3 regions of the Kribbella italica genome follow, and region 1 is predicted to be linked to each of the others. Evidence: predicted binding sites of a transcription regulator. Region 1 holds the regulator's gene; each other region holds the start of a gene.
What was found. Region 1 encodes HrcA, which represses chaperone genes, less so after heat shock. Its sites were predicted from a motif close to TTGGCACTCGNNNNNNNCGAGTGCCAA; they were not measured.

Region 1 (6,576 bases):
GTCATCGCGGTGCCGGACTGCGTGCCGGGGCGGATCTCCAGCGGGGTGGTCTCGCCTTCCAGCGTCGGCAGGTCGATCGTCGTGCCGAGCGCGGCGGCGGTCATCGGCAGCGTGACCGTGCAGTGCAGGTCGTCGCCGTTGCGGCTGAAGATCTCGTGCGGCTCGACCTCGATCTCGACGTACAGGTCGCCGGCCGGACCGCCGCCGGGGCCGACCTCGCCCTGGCCGGACAGCTGTACGCGGGTGCCGCTGTCGACACCGCCGGGGATCTTCACCGTGACCGTACGGCGGGAGCGCACGCGCCCGTCGCCGGAGCACTCGACGCACGGGCTCGGGATCGTCGTCCCGAAGCCGCGGCAGTTCGGGCACGGGCGCATCGTCCGGACCTCACCGAGGAACGAGCGCTGCGTGTGCGTGACCTCGCCGCGTCCGTGGCAGACCTCGCAGGTGACCGGCTCGGACCCGGCCGCCGCGCCGGACCCCGTACAGGTCGGGCACAGGACGGCGGTGTCGACCTTCAGCTCGCGCGTCGTACCGAACGCGGCCTCGCTCAGGTCGATCCGCAGCGGGATCAGCGCGTCCTGGCCGCGCCGGGTCCGCGGTCGCGGCCCTCGGGTCGCTCCGCCGGTCTGGCCGAAGAAGGCGTCCATGATGTCGGTGAAGGTGAACGCCTGGCCGAAGCCCGCGCCACCCGGTCCGGCGCTCGCGAACGGGTCGCCGCCGAGATCGTGGACCTGCTTCTTCTGCGGGTCGCTCAGCACCTGGAAGGCGCGGCCGATCTCCTGGAACTTGGCGTGCGCGTCCTCGGAGTCGTTCACGTCCGGGTGGTACTGGCGGGCCAGCTTGCGGTAGGCCTTCTTGATCTCGTCCTGGGACGCGTCACGGCTGACGCCGAGAACGGCGTAGTAATCGGTGCTCATACTCCAGACCAGAGGTAGGGGAACGTCATGAGTCGGCCAGGATCTGGCTGACGTAGCGGGCGACGGCGCGGACGGCGCCCATCGTGCTGGGGTAGTCCATGTGGGTCGGGCCGACGATGCCGAGGGTGGCCAGCGCCTCCGACTTGGGGCCGTAGCCGGTCGCGACCACCGAGGTCGTGGCCAGCCCCTCGTACGGGTTCTCGTGCCCGATCCGCACCGTGAGGGTCTGCGGATGGGTCGCCTCGCCGAGGAGCTTGAGCAGGATCACGTGCTCCTCGAGCGCTTCCAGCACGGGTTTCACGTTGCGCTCGAAGTCGTCGCCGTACCGGGTCAGGTTGGCCGCGCCGCCGACCGCGATCCGCTGCTCGCCCTCGTCGGTGAAGGCCTCCAGCAGCGTCGTCACGATCGCCGCGACGAACGGCCGGTCGGCCGGCGGGAAGGTCTCGGCCACGCTGGTCAGCGCGGTCGTCGCGTCGGTCAGCCGCTGGCCGGTGAGCACGGTGTTGAGCCGGGAGCGCAGGTCGGCGACCAGTTGCTCGTCGACGTCGGCGTGGGTCTCGACGATCCGCTGCTCGACCCGGCCGGTGCTCGTGATCAGCACCAGCAGCAACCGCCGCGGGGTCATCGTGACGACCTCGACGTGCCGGACGCTGGAGCGGATCAGCGTCGGGTACTGCACGATCGCGACCTGGCGGGTGATCTGCGCGAGCAGCCGGACGGTACGCCGTACGACGTCGTCCAGGTCCACCGCGCCACCGAGGAACGACGAGATCGCCTTCTTCTCCGCCGCGGACAGCGTCTTGACCGTGCTCAGCTTGTCGACGAACAGCCGGTACCCGGCGTCGGTCGGGATCCGGCCGGCGCTGGTGTGCGGCTGGGTGATGTACCCCTCCTCCTCCAGCGCGGCCATGTCGTTGCGCACCGTCGCCGGCGAGACGCCGAGGTTGTGCCGGTCGACCAGGGTCTTGGACCCGACCGGCTCGTGGGTCGCCACGTAGTCCTCGACGATGGCCCGGAGCACGTCCAGTTTGCGCTCGTCCAGCACGCGCACCACCCTCTCTCGGTCGGCCGTAACGTCCCGACTGGCACTCAGTCAGTCCGAGTGCCAGTCTACCGACCCGTAGCAGCGGTTCGCTGATCAGGCAGTTTCGGGCGAGGCTCCCAACGGTACTGCGGCCGGGCGCTCGACCGTGCTGGTGACGTCCACCGGCTGGTCCTTGGCGGCCGCTTCGAGCAGTGACTCCAGGACGTCGAGCACGTGGAACGCCAGCGCACCGTCCGCGCGATGCGGCCCGCCGGTACGGATCGCGCGCGCCAGGTCAGCAACCCCGACACCCCGCCCTGCTCCGGCGTACCCGCCGGCCACCGGGACCTCGGTCCACTCGCGCTGGGCGGCGGTCGCGATCTCGACCGTGCCGTCGAACGCGTTCGGGTCGGGGACGGACAGGCTGCCGTCGGTGCCGTAGATCTCGATCCGCGGCAGCCGCGCGGCCCACACGTCGAACGACATCAGCACGGTCGTCAGCGCGCCCGACTCGTGCTCGAGGATGCCGGTGACGTGCGTCGGGACGTCGACCGGGAAGATCGCCCCGGCCCGCGGCCCGGTGTGCACCTTGCGCTCGTCCTGCGAGCGCCCAGCGCGCCCGGTCACCCGGCGTACCGGGCCGAGCAGGGTCACCAGACTGGTCACGTAGTACGGACCCATGTCGAGTAGCGGGCCGCCGCCGGGCTGGTAGTAGAACTCCGGCGCCGGGTGCCACAGCTCGTGCCCAGGCGTGACGAACGACGCACTCGCAGCAGTCGGTACGCCGATGTCGCCGCGGTCGATCACGGCGCGCGCGGTCTGCGTCCCGGTGCCGAGCACGGTGTCCGGCGCACAACCGATCCGCAGGCCCTTCGCCTCGGCGAGCTCGAGCAGCGGCTTGGCCTCGGCCCGGTCGACGGCCAGCGGCTTCTCGCCGTACGTGTGCTTGCCGGCCTCGAGCGCGGCCCGGTGCACCGGCGCGTGCGCGGCCGGGATGGTCAGGTTGAGTACCACGTCGACGTCGGGGTCGGCCAGCAGGTCGTCCGATGACAACGGCCGTACGCCGGGGTGCGCGTCGGCCACGGTCTGGGCCCGCGACACGTCCAGGTCGGCCACCGCGGCCACCTCGACGCCCGGCAGCTTGGCCAGGTGGTCCAGGTAGGTGCCGCTGATGACGCCGGTGCCGACGATCCCGATCCGGGTCACTTGCTCGCCCACAGCAGCCCCCGCTCGACGATCGTGCGGACCTCGGGGGTGTCCAGGTCGGCGAGGCTGTGGCCCGGCGTACAGACGAAGACCTTGCCGTCGCCCCAGGTGCGGGTCCAGACCGCGGGCATCGTCGCGCCCTCGATCCACGGGTAGTCCGGGTGCGCCCGGAAGGTGGTCGTCGCCAGGACGTTGTTGCTCGGGTCGGCGTGCACGTAGTACTGCTCGGTGTGCAGGTCGAACTGCTCGATGCCCTCGACGATCGGGTGGTCGGCGACCACCTCGATCCGGTGGTCGACGAAACCGCCCGGGTGCGAGATGAACTGGCCGCCGGTCATGAAGCTGTAGTCCACGTTGCCGCGGAACGAGTCGACGATGCCGCCGTGCCAGCCGGCCAGACCGGTCCCGGCGCGGACCGCGGCCTCCAGGCCCTTGGTCTCCTCGGCGGTGATCTCACCCATGCTGATGCACTGCAGCACCAGGTCGGTGCCGTCCAGATCGAGGTAGCTCGAGGTGCTGTCCGAGACGGTGACCTCGAAGTCGTTGTCCCGCAGGAAGGGGATGAACAGCTCGGTCGCCTCGACCGGGAGATGGCCTTCCCAGCCGCCCCGGACCACCAGTGCCCGTCGTGTCGTCACGCCGCCTGCCCTTCAGAGATCGGATCTGTGAACCGCCTAGGCGACCCTAGGCGCGTCCCACCGGCCCTTCAAGCCCCTTCCCAGCCGGTGGATATCGCTTACCGGAACCGGCCACGACATAGGGTCACTGATATGGGATGGAAGTTCTGGAAGAACGACGAGCGGCCGCAGGACGCCGTGACGACGACGGCGCCGCGGGTGCAGGACGACGTGCCGTTCCAGCTGCGGGTGGAGGACGTGTTCTCGATCACCGGTCGTGGCACCGTCGTCACCGGGCGGGTGCTGGCCGGGGTGATCCGCGTGAACGACTCCGTCGGGGTGCAGCGCGGCGGGGCCGAGGTGCTGCGGACGGTCGTGTCCGGGGTCGAGATGTTCCGGCGGACCACCGACCAGGCGGTCGCGGGCGACAACGTCGGGCTGCTGCTGAAGGATGTGGACAAGTCGGACGTGCAGCAGGGTGACGTGCTGACCCCCTGACACCGAAGGCTAAAGTCCGTGGCATGAGTGAGTGGACCGAGCTGGGTGATCGATGCTGGGTCCGCCGGTATCGCGAGTGGGACCTGAACGTCGGGCTGGTCGTCGGTGACGACGGCGCGCTGGTGATCGATCCGCGGGCGTCGACCGCGCAGGCCGAGCAGGTGCTGGCCGAGATCCGGGAGCTGACCGATCGGCCGGTGAAGTGGGTCGTGAACACGCACGCGCACTTCGACCACACGTTCGGGAACTCAGCCATTCTCAAAGCAGCTGGTACGGAGGCCGCGAGCTACGCGCACGAGAACGCCGCGACGGCGCTGGCCGAGCGCGGGCCGGCGCTGCAGGAGCACTACCGCGACCACCCGGGCACCGACCCGGCGTACCCGGAGATCCCGGCCGAGGTGCTCGCCGAGGTCGCCGCGACCGAACTGGTTGCCGTCGACAACACTTTCTCCGTCGCCAAGGTGATCGACCTGGGCGGCCGGCGGGTCGAGCTGCTGCACCTGGGCAACGCGCACACCGACGGGGACGCGGTGGTCGTCGTACCGGAGGCCGACGTGTTCTTCGTGGGCGATCTGGTCGAGGAGTCCGCGCCGCCGTCGTACGGCGACGACTCGTACCCGCTGGAGTGGCCGGAGACGCTCGACCGTGTGATCGGGCTGCTCGGCGCGGAGTCGAAGGTGGTCCCGGGACACGGTGCGGTCGTCGACGCGGAGTTCGTCCGCGACCAGGCCGGGCGCCTCGGCACGGTCGCGAACACGATCTCCGGGCTGCACCACGCCGGGACGTCGCTCGACGACGCGCTGAAGCACACCGACGACTGGCCCTGGCCGATCGAGCACCTGGAGCACGCCGTACGCCGTGGGTACGCCGTACTGGGTGCTCCGCGTCGCCCGACGCTGCCACTGCTGGGCCCCGAGCACTAGTCGTGGTTATCCGTTGACACAGTGACACCTCATCCCGCACGTTGTGTGCGAGGCGCCCCGACGGGATGAGGTGGGACCGATGGTCAGCACGGATCAGCTCGATCACCCGGACGGAAGGGTCGAGCTCGACGACCCGACCGTGGTCACGCAGAGCCGGTACGGCAACGAGGAGCTCGCGCCGACCCGGATCAGTCAGCGGCGCTGGACGACGTACAACTACGCGGCGCTGTGGATGGGGATGGCGCACAACATCCCCAGCTACCTGCTCGCCTCCGGCCTGGTCGCGCTCGGGATGAACTGGCTGCAGGCCTTCCTCACCATCACGTTGGGCAACCTGATCGTGCTGGTGCCGCTGCTGCTGAACAGCCATGCGGGGACCAAGTACGGGATCCCGTTCCCGGTGTTCGCGCGGGCCTTCTACGGCGTCCGCGGCGCGAACTTCCCCGCGTTGCTGCGGGCCTTCGTCGCCTGCGGCTGGTTCGGCATCCAGACCTGGATCGGCGGGCAGGCGATCCACGTGATCGTCGGTGAGCTGGCCGGGTCGGGCTGGCAGAACGCGTCGGCGGTCGGTGGGCACCCGTGGACGTTGTGGCTGAGCTTCGCGTTCTTCTGGCTGCTGCAGATGTGGCTGATCTGGCGCGGGATCGAGGGGCTGCGGCGGTTCGAGAACTGGGCCGCGCCGCTGGTCACGGTCGCGTTCCTGGCGCTGATGATCGCGATCCTGGTCAAGGCCGGCGGGCCCGGCCCGATCCTGTCGCAGCCGTCGGCGCTCGGCTGGGACGCCGACTTCTGGAAGATCTTCGCGCCGTCGCTGATGGGCATGATCGCGTTCTGGGCGACGCTGTCGCTGAACATGCCGGACTTCACCCGGTTCGGCGCCGGGCAGCGCCAGCAGGTGATCGGGCAGATCATCGGGCTGCCGACGACGATGTCGTTCATCGCACTGGTCTCGATCGTCACCACGTCCGGCACGGTGATCGTCTACGGCTCGGCGATCTGGGACCCGGTCGAGCTGACCCGCCGGTTCGAGAACCCGGTCGTGGTGGTCGTCGGTCTGGTGATGGCGATCCTGGCCACGATGTCCTGCAACGTCGCCGCGAACGTCGTCAGCCCGTCGTACGACTTCGCGAACGCGCTGCCGCGGTGGCTGACTTTCCGTACGGCGGGGTTGCTGACCGGCGTGATCGGCGTACTGATCCAGCCCTGGCGGCTGCTCACCGACCCGGACATCTACATCTTCGCCTGGCTCGGTTTCTACGGCGGCCTGCTCGCGTCGGTCGCCGGGGTCCTGATCGCCGGCTACTGGCTGCTCGACCGCACCAACCTGTTCCTCGCCGACCTCTACCTCCCGCACCGCCGCTACTGGTACTGGGCCGGCTGGAACTGGC
Region 2 (6,576 bases), 4.4 Mb from region 1:
CTGGGCGCGCTTCCTGCGCGGCGGCGGTGCGCCGCAGGCGCTGCCGCTGTACGGGATCGTGCTGGAGCCCGGTGAGGTCGCGTACCTGCAGACGTCGGTGCACTACGCCCGTCTGTACGGCGGCGACGGCCGGTACAACAGCAGCGGTGGGTTCTTCTTCGGTGGTGCCGGTTTCGTGCTCGGCATGATGGCGGCGAACGCCGCGGTGAACTCCAGCCGGAAGGCGGCGGCGCGGCGCGACATGCAGCTGCTGTGGCGCGATCTGCAGGAGGTACAGCTGATCGCGACCAACTACCGGCTGATGACGCATCTGCAGCAGCGTGGGTGGTTGAGCTTCTACTACAACTCGGTGCAGGAGTTCTATCCCGATCCGGCGAACTGGACGGTGACGTTCGGCTTCCAGCAGGCCGAGCCGCTGCAGCTCGGCGGGCTGGCGACGCCGACGCTGTCGATCCTCACAGCGTGGTCGGTGCTCGGTGCTGACCGCTGGCAGAGCGAGCCGGGGATCGCGCCGCTGCTGCAGGCGGCCAACCCGCAGGTCGCGCCTGGGCAGGGTCAGGGGCAGGGGCAGATCGAGGGTGGTCAGCAGAACCTGCCGCGGATCCCGGGGCAGGACTGAATCGGTGTCCGGGCAAGAAGTAGCACTTGCCCCGTCAGGTCGGCGGTGATGCGGCCGGGGCGGTCGGCGGGGGCTGAGGCCGCTGCGGCCGGGAACAGTGGAAGTGGTGTGCTCGGCGGTAGTTGAGGAAGTGGTGTAGTCGTGGGTGGGGTTACGGCGGTCCCGTAATCTGGGGGTATGAGTACGCCGTACGAGGATGATGAGCCGTTGTTTCCTGAGCAGACTCGGGACGATGACGCGCGGTCCTGGGGTGAGCGGGACAGCGGGAGTGACGACGACGAACGGATTCTTCGTGAGGTGCCTCCGCATCATGGGTCGTAGCTGACGGGGCGTGCCGGGGTGGCTGTGATCCTGGTGCACGGGGGTTTGTGGGACCGGACCGATGCCGCGATGTTCTGGCATGCGCCGGGGATCGTGGCGGGGCTGGAAGCGGTTGGGTTGGACGTTGTGGCGCCGGATCGGGTGCGACGGCCGGTGGACTGGAGGCAGGAAGTCGGCGAGTTGGGTCGGTTGCTGACCAGCGCGGCGGAGCCGGTGACCTTGGTGGGGGCATCGAACGGGTGCACTGTCGCGGTGCTGCTGGCGGCGGATTATCCGGAGGCGGTCGGGCGGTTGTTGCTTGCTTGGCCGGCGACGGGGGATGACCCGGAGGTCAGTGGTCGGGCTCGTGCGGGGCTGCTCGAGCGTGGGGCTTCGGGGGCGGTTGCTGATGGACTGCTGGCTGGGGAGACGTTGCGTGGGGTGACTGACGCGCAGCTGGTGTCCTTGGGTGAGTACCGCGGACCCTGGCGGCCGGGGTTGCCGATCGGGGTGTTGCCTTCGGTGCCGGAAAACCCTTCACACCAAAGGAAAACGGTCGATGCGCTGCTGCGGTTGATGCCGTCGGCGGTCGAGCTGCCGGGGTCTCCCGAGCCGCCGCGGCCGGACTTCGGGCCGCATCGGGATCGGTTGGTGGCGGTGCTCGGTGCGTTTGCCGGAGGCGGACAAGCCGGCCGATAAGGCGTGGATGTTCGGGTCGGATCGCGTGATGCTTGGGCTGTGGAGCTGCGCGGGTTCGAGGTGGGGAAGGCTGCGGTGGTCGCCGGGTGGGCGACCTCGGCGCAGGAGGTCTCCTTGCTGTCGGGGCGGACCGCGTTCCCGTTTCCGGTCGAGCTCGCGGGGAGCTGGCCGAAGGTTGCCGACGATGTGCGGTCCTACTTGTACTACGTGGGCGGCGAGCCCGTCGGGTACGGCGAGCTGTGGCTGGACGACGACGAGGACGAGATCGAGCTGGCCCGGATCATCGTGCGGCCGGGCTCGCGGGGGCGGGGGATCGGGACGGCGTTCGTGAAGGCGTTGCTGGGGCCGGCCCTGGAGGCCGGGTACTCCGAGGTGTTCCTCCGGGTCCGTCCGGACAACGATGTGGCGATCCGGACCTATCGACGGGTGGGCTTCGAGTACGTGGCGGCTGATCTGGCGGACGAGTGGAACAAGGATCAGCCGGTCGCCTATACGTGGATGCAATACCCGACCAGCTGAGGTTGGCCGCCGCGGTGATGCGGCCGGGGAGGTCTGCGATGGCTCGGGCCGCTGCGGCCGGAGAGAGAGCGGGGAGGGGGAGCCCGGGGGGAGGGCGCGGGAGGGGGAGCCCGGGGGGAGGGCGCGGGAGGAGGAGCCCGGGAGGGAGGAAGCCTCGTCGGCGGCCCTGCCCGGGGGCGGCCGCCCTGAACGGGGGTCAGCCGTGAACGGGGGTCGGCCGCCTTGCCCCGTGACGGGTCGGCTCCGAGTACGTGGCCGCGGACCTGGTCGACTAGTGGAACAAGGGCCAATCGGTCGCCTGCACGTGGATGCGGTACCCGACGGTCACCAGTTGAGGTTGGCCGCCGCGGTGATGCGGCCGGGGAGGTCTGCGGTGGCTCGGGCCGCTGCGGCCGGAAAGAGCGCAGGGGATTGGGGAGCGCGGGAGAGGGCGTGCGGGGAGGGGAGCGCCCGGGAGGGGAGCGTGCGGGAGGGGAGCGTGCGGGAGGGGAGCGTGCGGGAGGGGAGCGTGCGGGAGGGGAGCGTGCGGGAGGGGAGCGTGCGGGAGGGGAGCGTGCGGGAGGGAGGCCTCGTCGGTGGCGCAGTCCGGGGAGGGGGCGCGCGAAGGGTGTGCGGGAGGGTGCGCGCGGAGGGTGTGCGCGGAGGGTGTGCGGGAGGGGGAGTCTCGTCGGTGGCCCTGCCCGGGATCGGGCAGGGCCACCGACGACGGCGGACTACTGCTGGCGGGCCTTGAGGGCGTCGCGGATCTCGACCAGGAGTTGCTGGTCCATGGTCAGCGGTTCCGGCTCCGGCTCGGCCTCGCCCTTGGCGGCGGCCGCGGCGGCGCGACGGTCCTGGATCTTCTTCATCGGGACCACGAGGACGAAGTAGACGACCAGCGCGGTGAGGAAGAAGACGATGAACGCGTTGATGATCGCAGCGAAGTCGATGGTCGACTTCGGGTTGCCCTCGACGACCGTCCAGGCCAGCCCCTGCACGTTGCTGCCGCCGAGTGAGGCGATCAGCGGGCTGACCAGGTTGTCGACGACGGTCTTCACCACGGTGGCGAAGGCGGTGCCGATGACCACGGCGATGGCCAGGTCGAGGACGTTGCCTCGCATCAGGAATTCCTTGAAGCCCTTGAGCATCTCTTTCTGCCTCCACGAGAGGGTCCCGGTGGACCCGCGGCGATCTGTACCCGGCCAACGTAGGACTCCGTCCGGAGGCTGGCGAGGGACCGCGCCGCAGGGCTGCGGATCGTGGTCGGAGATGTCCGCTCAGTGACGTTCAAGGGGTCGGTGAACGTGTCAGCTGGTGTCCCGGGTCAGAGCGACGGCTATTCGCGAGTTGGTGGTGGACTGCGCCAACCGGGCGGCGGTCGAAGGAGACGTGGCGAGGACCACCAAAGCGCCACCGGACGAGCGGCTCGGCGCGGGCAGTGCCAGGACGCGGACCTCAGTCGCCAAGCGGGCGGCGGAAAGGTCGGCCGTGGCCGAGGCGGCGTACAGGTCGACGTGGTCGCCCGGGCGCAGGAGGGCGGCGATGTCGGGATCGTCGAGGCGGAGCGGGTAGGCGACCAGGCCGGCTGGAACCGCTGTGGGGGTGAGGAATCGGGCGTCGGTGAGTGGTTCGCCGGCGCGCACCGGGGTCGCGAGGACGCGGTCGGCCAGATCGGTGTCCGGTCGAAGGACGCCGTTGGGGACCGAGGCCGGTGGTAGTCGCACCACCCGGAGGTCACCGGCCGACGGGGTGACGCCGCCGGGAAGGTCGCGGGCTGCCGCGAGGACCGCGGTCGACGCCGCGGCCGGCGGTGAGAAGGAGGCCAGGCCGAAGTAGACGGCAGCCGCCGCGAACAGGCCGGCGAGGAGCCGGCGGTGCCAGCGGGCGGCGCGGATGAGGTCGTGCCAGAGGTTCGTCATGCCAGGGAAGGTACGAGTTTCCCCGGAAAAGCCGATTCAGTTGTCCACAGGCCCGCGCGACGAGCGCGGGATCAGGCGGCGCTGGTCTTGCTGGAACCGGACGAGGAGCCACCGGACGAGGACGAGCCCGACGAGTTCGACGACGAGGAGGAGCCCGACTTCGAGGAGTCCGAGGACGACGAGGACGACTTCGAGGAGTCCGACGAGGACGACGACGAGTCCGACTTCGCGCTGATCGTGCTGGTGCTCGAGGAGCGGCTGTCGTTGCGGTAGAAGCCGGAGCCCTTGAACACCACGCCCACCGCGTTGAACACCTTGCGCAGCGTGCCCTGGCAGTTCGGGCAGACCGTCAGCGCGTCGTCGGTGAAGCTCTGCCGGACCTCGAGCGCTTCGCCGCAGTCGGTGCACTGGTACTGGTACGTCGGCACGTTCTTCCCCTTCAGGCCGTCTGGCACTCCTACTACTCGACTGCTAATAATGCGCCAGAGCGCCGCAGTATTCCAACTCCGGCGGTCTGGACCGGTTTTCGGTCGGTTCCGGCCACCGTGCAACCCGACGGCCCTCGGCGAGCGTCTCCTCAGGCGTGGGACCACTGGGGAGGGACCAGGAAAAGGCAGGGGGACGTAGTCGCGGTTCTGCCCGGGATCGTGGTGTGGGCGGGCGCCGGTGTCGTGCTGGCGGCGTACGGGACGCCGTGGAGCGCGATTGCGGCGTACAGCGCCTACCTGAGCCTCGGGATCATGCTGCCCGGCGTCCTGCTGTGGCGACTGCTGCGCGGGAATGAGGACGGGTTCGCGGTCGATCTGGCCTTCGGGACCGGCTTCGGGTTCGCGCTGTCGATCCTGAGCTATCTCCCGGGCCGGGCCATCGGCATCCCCTACCTCCCGCTGGCCGTCCCACTCCTGACGATCGCGGCGTTCACAGCGCTCAAGCACCTCCGCCCGTACTGGCGCAGCAAGCGGTCTCCGATGCCGACCTGGTGGGCCTGGTCTGTTGCCGGAGCCGTGGCGCTGGGCCTGTGGGTGATCACCCGTGCCGGTCTCCAGATCGAGCCGATCGCGTTCCCGGACGCAGCTTTCCAGTACAGCGACATGCCGTACCAGCTGGCCCTGGCCGCCGAGTTGAAGCACCACCTGCCCGGCCAGATCCCCTTCGTCACCGGCCAGCAGCTCGACTACCACTGGTTCCTCCACGCCGAGCTGGCTGCGGCCAACTGGCAGACCGGGATCGAGCTGGACGTCCTGCTCCGCCGCCTGATGCCGGTGACGGCTGCCCTCGTCCCGATCCTCTCCGTCGCAGCCCTGGCCACCAGGCTCGCCCGCAAGTCGTGGGCCGGCCCGTTGGCCGCCTGGCTGCTGGTGACGGTCACCAGCTTCGACGTCTACGGCTGGGGCGGTCGCGATCTGATCAGCCAGGCGGCGTACTCGAGTGCTGTCCTGATGTACAGCCCCACGCACGCGTTCGCCGTAGTACTGGCGTTCCCCGTCGTCTACTCGATCGTCTGCCTACTCCGCCGGGATCCACACCGCGGCACCTGGCTCCTGCTGGTCATCGGCCTGGCAGCGCTCGCCGGGGCCAAGGCGTCCTTCGTGCCGCTGCTGGTGGTGGCAGTCGCTCTGGCCATCGCCGTGAGGCTGGTGACCGAGCGCAGACTCGACCGGACCTCCGTGGGACTCGGTCTGGCCGTCCTGGCCGCGTTAAGATTTGCCCAGTTCGTCCTGTTCAGCGCCGGCTCGTCCGGCATCGCCTTCGGCCCGGGCCAGGCCTTCCGCGCGATGGCCGGTCGCGTCGGCTTCGAGAGCCGCTACAGCGACCACGCCGCAGCCGCCGTGGTCATCGGTACGACGGGCGCCACCCTCCTCGTCTCCTGGTCGCTGGCCGGCCTCGGGATGCTGGGCTTCGCCCGCGAGCGCAAGTGGAAGGACCCGGCCGCGGTCTTCCTCGCCGGCTTCGTCCTCGCGGGGATCGCCGCGGCTGCTCTGCTCCGACATCCGGGGTTCAGCCAGCTGTACTTCCTGCGGGCGGCCTTCCCGTTCGCCATCGCGGCCTCGGCCTGGGGGCTGACCCTGCTGCTGAGTGGACCCAGGCTCCGGCAGATCGGGCCGCGGCTGCTGCTCGCCCTGGCAGGCGGGATGGTGCTGGCGCAGGTCGTGGCTTACCTGACTCCGCGCAGACCGCGGAGTGGCCAAGGCGTGCTGGCTGTCAGCTTCCAAGTGATCTGGCCCTGGGCGGCCGTCCTGCTGGTCGCCGGACTCGCGGCACTGGTCCTCAGCCGTACGGCGGAGCGCACAGCCGCCCTCGGCCTGGGCATCCTGATCGTCCTGGGCGCGGCCGCGGTCAACGTCCCGAAGACGATGGTGACCACCCTCACCGACCAGGTCTGTGTCGCTGGTCCGGACCGGCCGGAGTGCCGGCAGACCAGGCGGCAGGTCCCGACCGGAGGCGCCGAGGCCGCTCGCTACATCCGCGACCACTCCGCTGTCGGCGACAAGCTCGCCACCAACTCGCACTGCACACCGGTCTACGCGGACAGGACTTGCG
Region 3 (6,576 bases), 4.7 Mb from region 1:
ACAGCGTCCCGCCCGATCCGCGTGATGATCAGCGTCGCCGTCTGCGAACCCTTCGGCGCGAGCTTCTTCCGCAGCACCGCCGGATCCACCTCGACCCCACGCTTCTTGATCTCCAGCGTCCCGATGTCGTTGGTCCGCACCCACGATTTCAGCGCCTTCTCCTTGTACGGCAGCGCTTCGATCACCTCGTACGCCGACGCCAGCGCCGTCTCCACCAGGAACGGCCCGGTCACGTAGGCGATCCGCGGGTCCAGCAGCCAGCCGTTCACCTCCGCAGCGACCGCCGTCACCAACCCGGCTCGCACCACAGCGCCGTCCGGCTCATAGATGTACCGGCCGACCGGCCCCACCTCAGCCTCTGGCGCGACAGCAACCGAAGCGCCACTCGGCAACAGCGTCGCCCGCCGCGCAGCGCCGCCGTGCAGCTTGCCGGACCACAGCGCAGCCTCTTTGACCTCACCGGCGTCGCTCACCCACTCCGCCTCGACCCCCTCCGGTACGGCGTCGTGCGGGATCCCCGGTGCGACCTTCACGCACGCCGTGCCCTCCAGCAGCGAGCTGATGAACGACCACGGTGGCGAGTACGCGTTGTGGTCGAACACCCGTCGACCGTCCGCCCGCCGCGCCGGATCAGCGAACACCACCTCGTACGGCGACAGGTCCTGCTCCTCCGCATCGCCCAGCAGCACCTCACCGGACAGGCCCAGCGCAACCAGGTTGGCCGCAGCCGCTGCGGCCGTTGCCGGGTCGCGCTCGACGCCGGTGACCCGCAGGCCGGCCCGTGCCGCGCTGATGAGGTCGCCACCGATGCCACAGCCCAGGTCGATCACCGAAGCGCCAGGCACTGCTGATGCGATCCGGGTCGAGCGGTGTGCGGCGACCGCGGTCCGCGTGGACTGCTCCAGCCCGTCCGGGGTGAAGTACATCCGGGCCGCGTCGTCCGCGCCGAACTTGGCGACCGCCCGGTGCCGCAGCGACGCCTGCGTGACCGCGGCGGTGACCACCGCGGCGTCGTACCGGCGGCGGAGCTTCTCGACCAGCTGTAGCTCGCCGCCGGGCGTGAAGGACGCACAGGCCTCGGCCAGTACGTCGGACCCGGGTGAGGTGAGCAGTGTGGTGATCGAGTGGGGTGTCACGCGCTCATTCTGCGCTGAGCACTCACAGCGAGCTGTAGCAGCCGCTGCTCCAGATGCCCTTGGCCGAGTGGTAAAGCCGCCAGTTCATCGCCGAACGGGTCTGCGGGCCGTAGATGCCGTCCGCTGCGAGCTTGTGGCGCCTCTGCACCTGCCTGACGATCGCGCGGGTGTTGCTGCCGTACACGCCGTCGACCGTGAGCTTGGAGCCGTAGCAGTAGTTCAGGTTCCGCTGGAGCGTGCGGATGGCGGTGTCCGGGTCGCCGAACCGCTCGTTGCCGCGCTGCGGGTCGTCGCCGTACTTCAGGTTGCAGCGGGTGCTGCTGCTCTCCCAGACCGACGGAGCCGGTACGCCCCACCCGTTCCCGGCAGGGACGAGCCGGGCGCTCCGGCACTGCTCCAGCGCAGCCGCCGCAGCAGCAGCCCGTACGCCGAGGTCGGCGGCCGGCCCGGCGACCTCACCAGGCGCCGGCTCGGGTGCGGTCGCGGCGGCCGGTGCGCCCGCGCCCTGCGGGGTGTCCGTGCCGGAGTGGCCACCAGCGGCAGCCACTCCCACGGCGATCGGACTGACCACCAGCGCGGCGATCGCGACCATCGCCTTGCCCGACGGCTTCTTCAACGCGAGGGAGAGTTTCATCCGGGCTCCTCGAACTGGTGGTCGCTCCACTCAGAACGGTCCCACGCCGAACCGCCCACGCCCAGTCCTCGGTCGCAGAAAGTACGGAACGGGTTACAGCGGGCTGTAGCAGCCGTCGCTCCAGATCCCGAGCTTCGGGTGCCACAGCCGCCAGTTCATCGCGGACCGGGTCTGCGGGCCGTAGACACCGTCCGCGGTGATCTTGTGCCGGCGCTGGACCGCCGCGACCGCCGCCTTGGTCCTGCTGCCGTACCGGCCGTCGACGGTGAGCTTGGAGCCGTAGCAATAGTTCAGGTTCCGCTGCAGCGTCTTGATGGCCAGCTCCGGGTCGCCGGTGTCGTAGCGCGGGTCACGGAACGGGTTGTCGCCGTACTTGAGGTTGCAGTTGCCGGCTCGAGGTTGAGTGCCCGGCCGGTTCGTGATGTTCGCCGACGGGTTATTTCTGGCACTCGAGTTGACCGAGTGCTAATCGCGGCCTAGATTCGGTGTTGGCACTCTCCCTCGGAGGGTGCCAGCGGCCCCGGCCCCTGACCCCCGCGACGGCAGGCGGCGGGACGGCCGTCCTGACGCACTGTGAACCATCAAGAACTCGACCGTGGAGGTCAGCAAGTGTCGGTCACGATCAAGCCGCTCGAGGACCGCGTCCTCGTTGCGCCGCTCGAAGCCGAGCAGACCACGAAGTCCGGCCTGGTGATCCCGGACACCGCCAAGGAGAAGCCGCAGGAGGGCGAGGTCCTCGCCACCGGCCCCGGCCGCATCGACGACAACGGCAACCGCGTCCCGCTGGACGTCGCCGTCGGCGACAAGGTCATCTACTCCAAGTACGGCGGCACCGAGGTCAAGTACGACGGCCAGGACTACCTGATCCTGGGCGCCCGCGACATCCTCGCCGTCGTCAGCAAGTGACGACTGCTCAGAGTTTCTGACTGACACCGCCCCGGTGCCGATCACCGGCGCCGGGGCGGAGTCGGTCCAGAACCGGCTGGGCCATTGAACGCAAGAATTCAGAGAGGGACTGGTTTTTCCATGCCGAAGATCCTCGAGTTCGACGAGAACGCGCGGCGCGCCCTGGAGCGTGGCGTCGACAAGCTCGCGAACACGGTGAAGGTGACGCTGGGGCCCAAGGGCCGCTACGTCGTGCTGGACAAGAAGTGGGGCGCCCCGACCATCACCAACGACGGTGTCACCGTCGCCCGTGAGGTCGAGCTGGACGACCCGTTCGAGAACCTCGGCGCGCAGCTGGCCAAGGAGGTCGCCACCAAGACGAACGACGTCGCCGGTGACGGGACCACCACCGCCACGGTGCTGGCCCAGGCGCTCGTGCACGAGGGCCTGCGGGCCGTCGCTGCCGGGGTCAACCCGATGGGGCTCAAGAAGGGCATCGAGGCTGCCGTCGAGGCCGTCTCCGCCCGTCTGATCGAGACCGCCCGCCCGGTCGACGACAAGGGCGACATGGCCCACGTCGCCACCATCTCCGCCCGGGACGCCGAGATCGGCGGCCTGATCGCGGACGCCTTCGACAAGGTCGGCAAGGACGGTGTGATCACCGTCGAGGAGTCGAACACCTTCGGCACCGAGCTCGAGTTCACCGAGGGCATGCAGTTCGACAAGGGCTTCATCTCGCCGTACTTCATCACCGACGCCGAGGCCGGCGAAGCGGTGCTGGACGACCCGTACATCCTGATCAGCCAGAACAAGATCTCCGCCGTCGCGGACCTGCTCCCGCTGCTGGAGAAGGTCGTGCAGTCGGGCAAGACGCTGCTGATCATCGCCGAGGACGTCGAGGCCGAGGCCCTGTCGACCCTGGTGGTCAACAAGATCCGTGGCAACTTCACCTCCGTGGCCGTCAAGGCCCCGGGCTTCGGTGACCGCCGCAAGGCGATGCTGGAGGACCTGGCCGCGCTGACCGGCGCGCAGGTGATCGCTCCCGAGGTCGGGCTGAAGCTCGACCAGGTCGGCCTCGAGGTGCTCGGCACCGCGCGGCGGATCGTCGTGAGCAAGGACAACACCACCGTTGTCGAGGGCGCCGGCAAGTCCGACGAGATCGAGGCCCGGGTCAACCAGATCAAGGCCGAGATCGAGCGCACCGACTCCGACTGGGACCGCGAGAAGCTGCAGGAGCGGCTGGCCAAGCTGGCCGGTGGCGTCTGCGTGATCAAGGTCGGCGCGGCCACCGAGGTCGAGCTGAAGGAGAAGAAGCACCGCATCGAGGACGCCGTCTCGGCGACCCGTGCGGCGATCGAGGAGGGCATCGTCGCCGGTGGCGGCTCCGCTCTCGTCCACGCCGCCTCGGTGCTGGAGGACAACCTGGGCCTGGAGGGCGACGAGCTCGCCGGTGTCCGGATCGTTCGCAAGTCGGTGGTCGAGCCGCTGCGCTGGATCGCCGAGAACGGTGGTTACGAGGGGTACGTCGTGACCGCCAAGGTGGCCGAGCTCGAGGTCGGAAGCGGCTTCAACGCCGCCACCGGTGAGTACGGCGACCTGCTCGCGCAGGGTGTTCTCGACCCGGTCAAGGTGACCCGTTCCGCGCTGGCCAACGCCGGCTCGATCGCGGCCCTGCTCCTCACCACGGAGACCCTGGTCGTCGACAAGCCCGAGGAAGAAGAGCCCGCCGCGGCCGGTCACGGCCACGGCCACGGTCACTGATTCCTCCGCACCACCCCGTAGTACGCCCACTGCCCGGCCGGTCCTCGGACCTGCCGGGCAGTGGCGTTTCCCGGCCCCCCGGATCGGCCACCCTGTGGATACCAGGGGGTAGTGACAAGTTGTAGTGAAAAATGCTCAGTGATCACAGATTGCCACTAGGCAGCGGGGCGTCCGGGCCGTAGCATCTTGCAGGCTGACCGGTCCGATACGAGGGGGCGAGGGGTGACCGAGGTACAAATGCCGCACACCCACGACCGGGTCGAGCTCAGGGATCTGGCCGCGCTGGCGGCCGGTGGGGATCCCGGGACTCTGAACGACCTGCTCACCAGGGTGCGCGCGGTCGCACATCGTTACGTGCGCTCCCGCCTGTGGACCTATCCGGGCGGGGCCGACATGGTCGACGACGTCGCGCAGGAGGTCTGCGTGGCGGTGTTCGGCGCGCTCGGCCGGTACCGCGACGAGGGCCGGCCGTTCGAGGCGTTCGTGTACGGGATCGCGGCCCGCAAGGTCGCCGACGCCCAGCGCGCGTTCGCGGTCGCGGACCTGTCGACGCCGGACCTGCCGGACGGGGCCGACGAGTCCCCGACGCCGGAGGAGCACGCGGTCAGGCACTCCGAGGTCCAGCACATCGTGGGCCTGCTGGAAAGATTGCCGGAGAAACTGCGGGAGATCCTGCGGCTCCGGGTGGTAGCGGGGATGTCAGCCGAGGAGACCGGCCGGGCACTGGGGATGACACCGGGGGCGGTGAGGGTCGCACAGCATCGGGCGTTGAACACGCTCAGGGGGTTTGTGGGGCATGAGGCAAAGCTGGAGCGAGGAGCAGGGGAGGAGCGACATGGCTGAGCGCTTTGATTTAGACGCGATCGAAGCCGATGACGCGCTGCTCGACCTGCTCGCAGCCGGTGGGGAGTCCGCGTGGGAGGCGGGCGAGCACGACCCGACCCTGAAACTGCTGGCCGAACTCCGGCTCGCGGTCGAGGTCGAGGACGAGCTCCCGGTGGAGACGATCGACGACGCGGCGGGCTTCCTGGCCCGCTGCGCGGCGCTGAACCCGGTCACCGATCCGTTCACCCGCAAGATCGCCGCCCGCGGTCTGGCCGTCGGTGTCGCCGCGGTGGCGGCGCTGTCGGTGTCGGGAGTCGCGGCGGCCGTCAACGGTGACCCGCTGGCGCCGTACGAGAAGATCGTCGAGAAGGTGGTCGAGCAGCTGCGGCCGCAGACCAGCTTCCCGCAGGAGAAGCTCGACGGATCGCCGCTGCTGGACAAGTCCCAGATCGTCAAGGTCACCAAGGACTACCAGCAGAAGATCAAGGACCAGCGCGAGGACGAGGTCCGCAAGGCCGAGCAGCGGCTGACCGACCCGCTCGCGCTCGGGCTGACCGAGCTCGAGACGGTGATGCCGAAGCCGCCGCTGGCCCGGCCCGAGCCGCCGAAGGTCGACATCAAGGCCGGTACCCGCGACCCGCTGATCCCGCCGGCCGAGCCGACCGACGAGAAGCCGGTCGACAAGCCGACCGTTCCGGTGGACGAGCCGACCGGCGAGCCGACGGACAAGCCGAGCGACCCGCCGCCGACCACGCCGAGCGACCCGCCGCCGACCGAGCCGACGGAGCCGCCGCCGACCACCCCGAGCGACCCGCCGCCGACCGAGCCGACCAACCCGCCGCCGTCCGGCGAGCCGACCGACAGCGGTGGCAACAACGGGCAGACCGGTGAGACGCCGGGCTCCGACCCGACGACCGTGCCGAGCGAGGGCGGCGGCGAGACCGGTGCACCGGGTGGCGAGACCGGCGCCGGTGACGGCGAGACGCAGCCGGGCGACTCCAAGGGCGACAGCAAGCCGGAGGACCAGCCGGCCGGTGAGCAGACCGGTGTGGGCGACCAGACCGGCGGTTCGGCCGACACCAAGCCGACGGACCAGCCGGGCGACGACTCGAAGCCGGCTGGGGACTCCAAGCCGGCCGAGGACTCGAAGCCCGCTGACGACTCGAAGCCTGCTGACGACACCAAGCCGGCGCTGCCGCCCGAGACGCCGGCCGAGCCGATCCGCCTCGAGCAGTACGTGAACAAGCAGCTCCAGGCGAACGCCAAGCACTCCAACGGTCAGTACTCGCTGGGCTGGGCCAAGCAGCAGTACGCCAAGGGCAAGCACTCCAACGG

Region 2: a site for HrcA is predicted at 4,484-4,510, ahead of HDA39_RS44130 (FmdB family zinc ribbon protein). Genes of this name have one in related genera too.
Region 3: a site for HrcA is predicted at 2,213-2,239, ahead of groES (co-chaperone GroES). Genes of this name have one in related genera too.

What each region holds. Positions count from the first base shown of each region.
Region 1 is NZ_JACHMY010000001.1:421,968-428,543, reverse strand. It holds gene dnaJ (molecular chaperone DnaJ) at 1-920, opposite strand, end outside; gene hrcA (heat-inducible transcriptional repressor HrcA) at 946-1,965, opposite strand; gene HDA39_RS02215 (Gfo/Idh/MocA family protein) at 2,059-3,162, opposite strand; gene HDA39_RS02210 (ThuA domain-containing protein) at 3,147-3,788, opposite strand; gene HDA39_RS02205 (EF-Tu/IF-2/RF-3 family GTPase) at 3,921-4,265, shown strand; gene HDA39_RS02200 (MBL fold metallo-hydrolase) at 4,289-5,188, shown strand; gene HDA39_RS02195 (NCS1 family nucleobase:cation symporter-1) at 5,268-6,576, shown strand, end outside.
Region 2 is NZ_JACHMY010000001.1:4,773,727-4,780,302, reverse strand. It holds gene HDA39_RS22175 (hypothetical protein) at 1-619, shown strand, start outside; gene HDA39_RS22170 (alpha/beta fold hydrolase) at 965-1,618, shown strand; gene HDA39_RS22165 (GNAT family N-acetyltransferase) at 1,658-2,137, shown strand; gene HDA39_RS22160 (MscL family protein) at 2,851-3,237, opposite strand; gene HDA39_RS22155 (SAF domain-containing protein) at 3,424-4,035, opposite strand; gene HDA39_RS44130 (FmdB family zinc ribbon protein) at 4,107-4,463, opposite strand; gene HDA39_RS22145 (hypothetical protein) at 4,683-6,576, shown strand, end outside.
Region 3 is NZ_JACHMY010000001.1:5,104,484-5,111,059, reverse strand. It holds gene HDA39_RS23755 (class I SAM-dependent methyltransferase) at 1-1,136, opposite strand, end outside; gene HDA39_RS23750 (peptidoglycan-binding domain-containing protein) at 1,159-1,770, opposite strand; gene HDA39_RS23745 (peptidoglycan-binding domain-containing protein) at 1,864-2,076, opposite strand; gene groES (co-chaperone GroES) at 2,380-2,676, shown strand; gene groL (chaperonin GroEL) at 2,797-4,416, shown strand; gene shbA (RNA polymerase sigma factor ShbA) at 4,639-5,259, shown strand; gene HDA39_RS23725 (hypothetical protein) at 5,252-6,576, shown strand, end outside.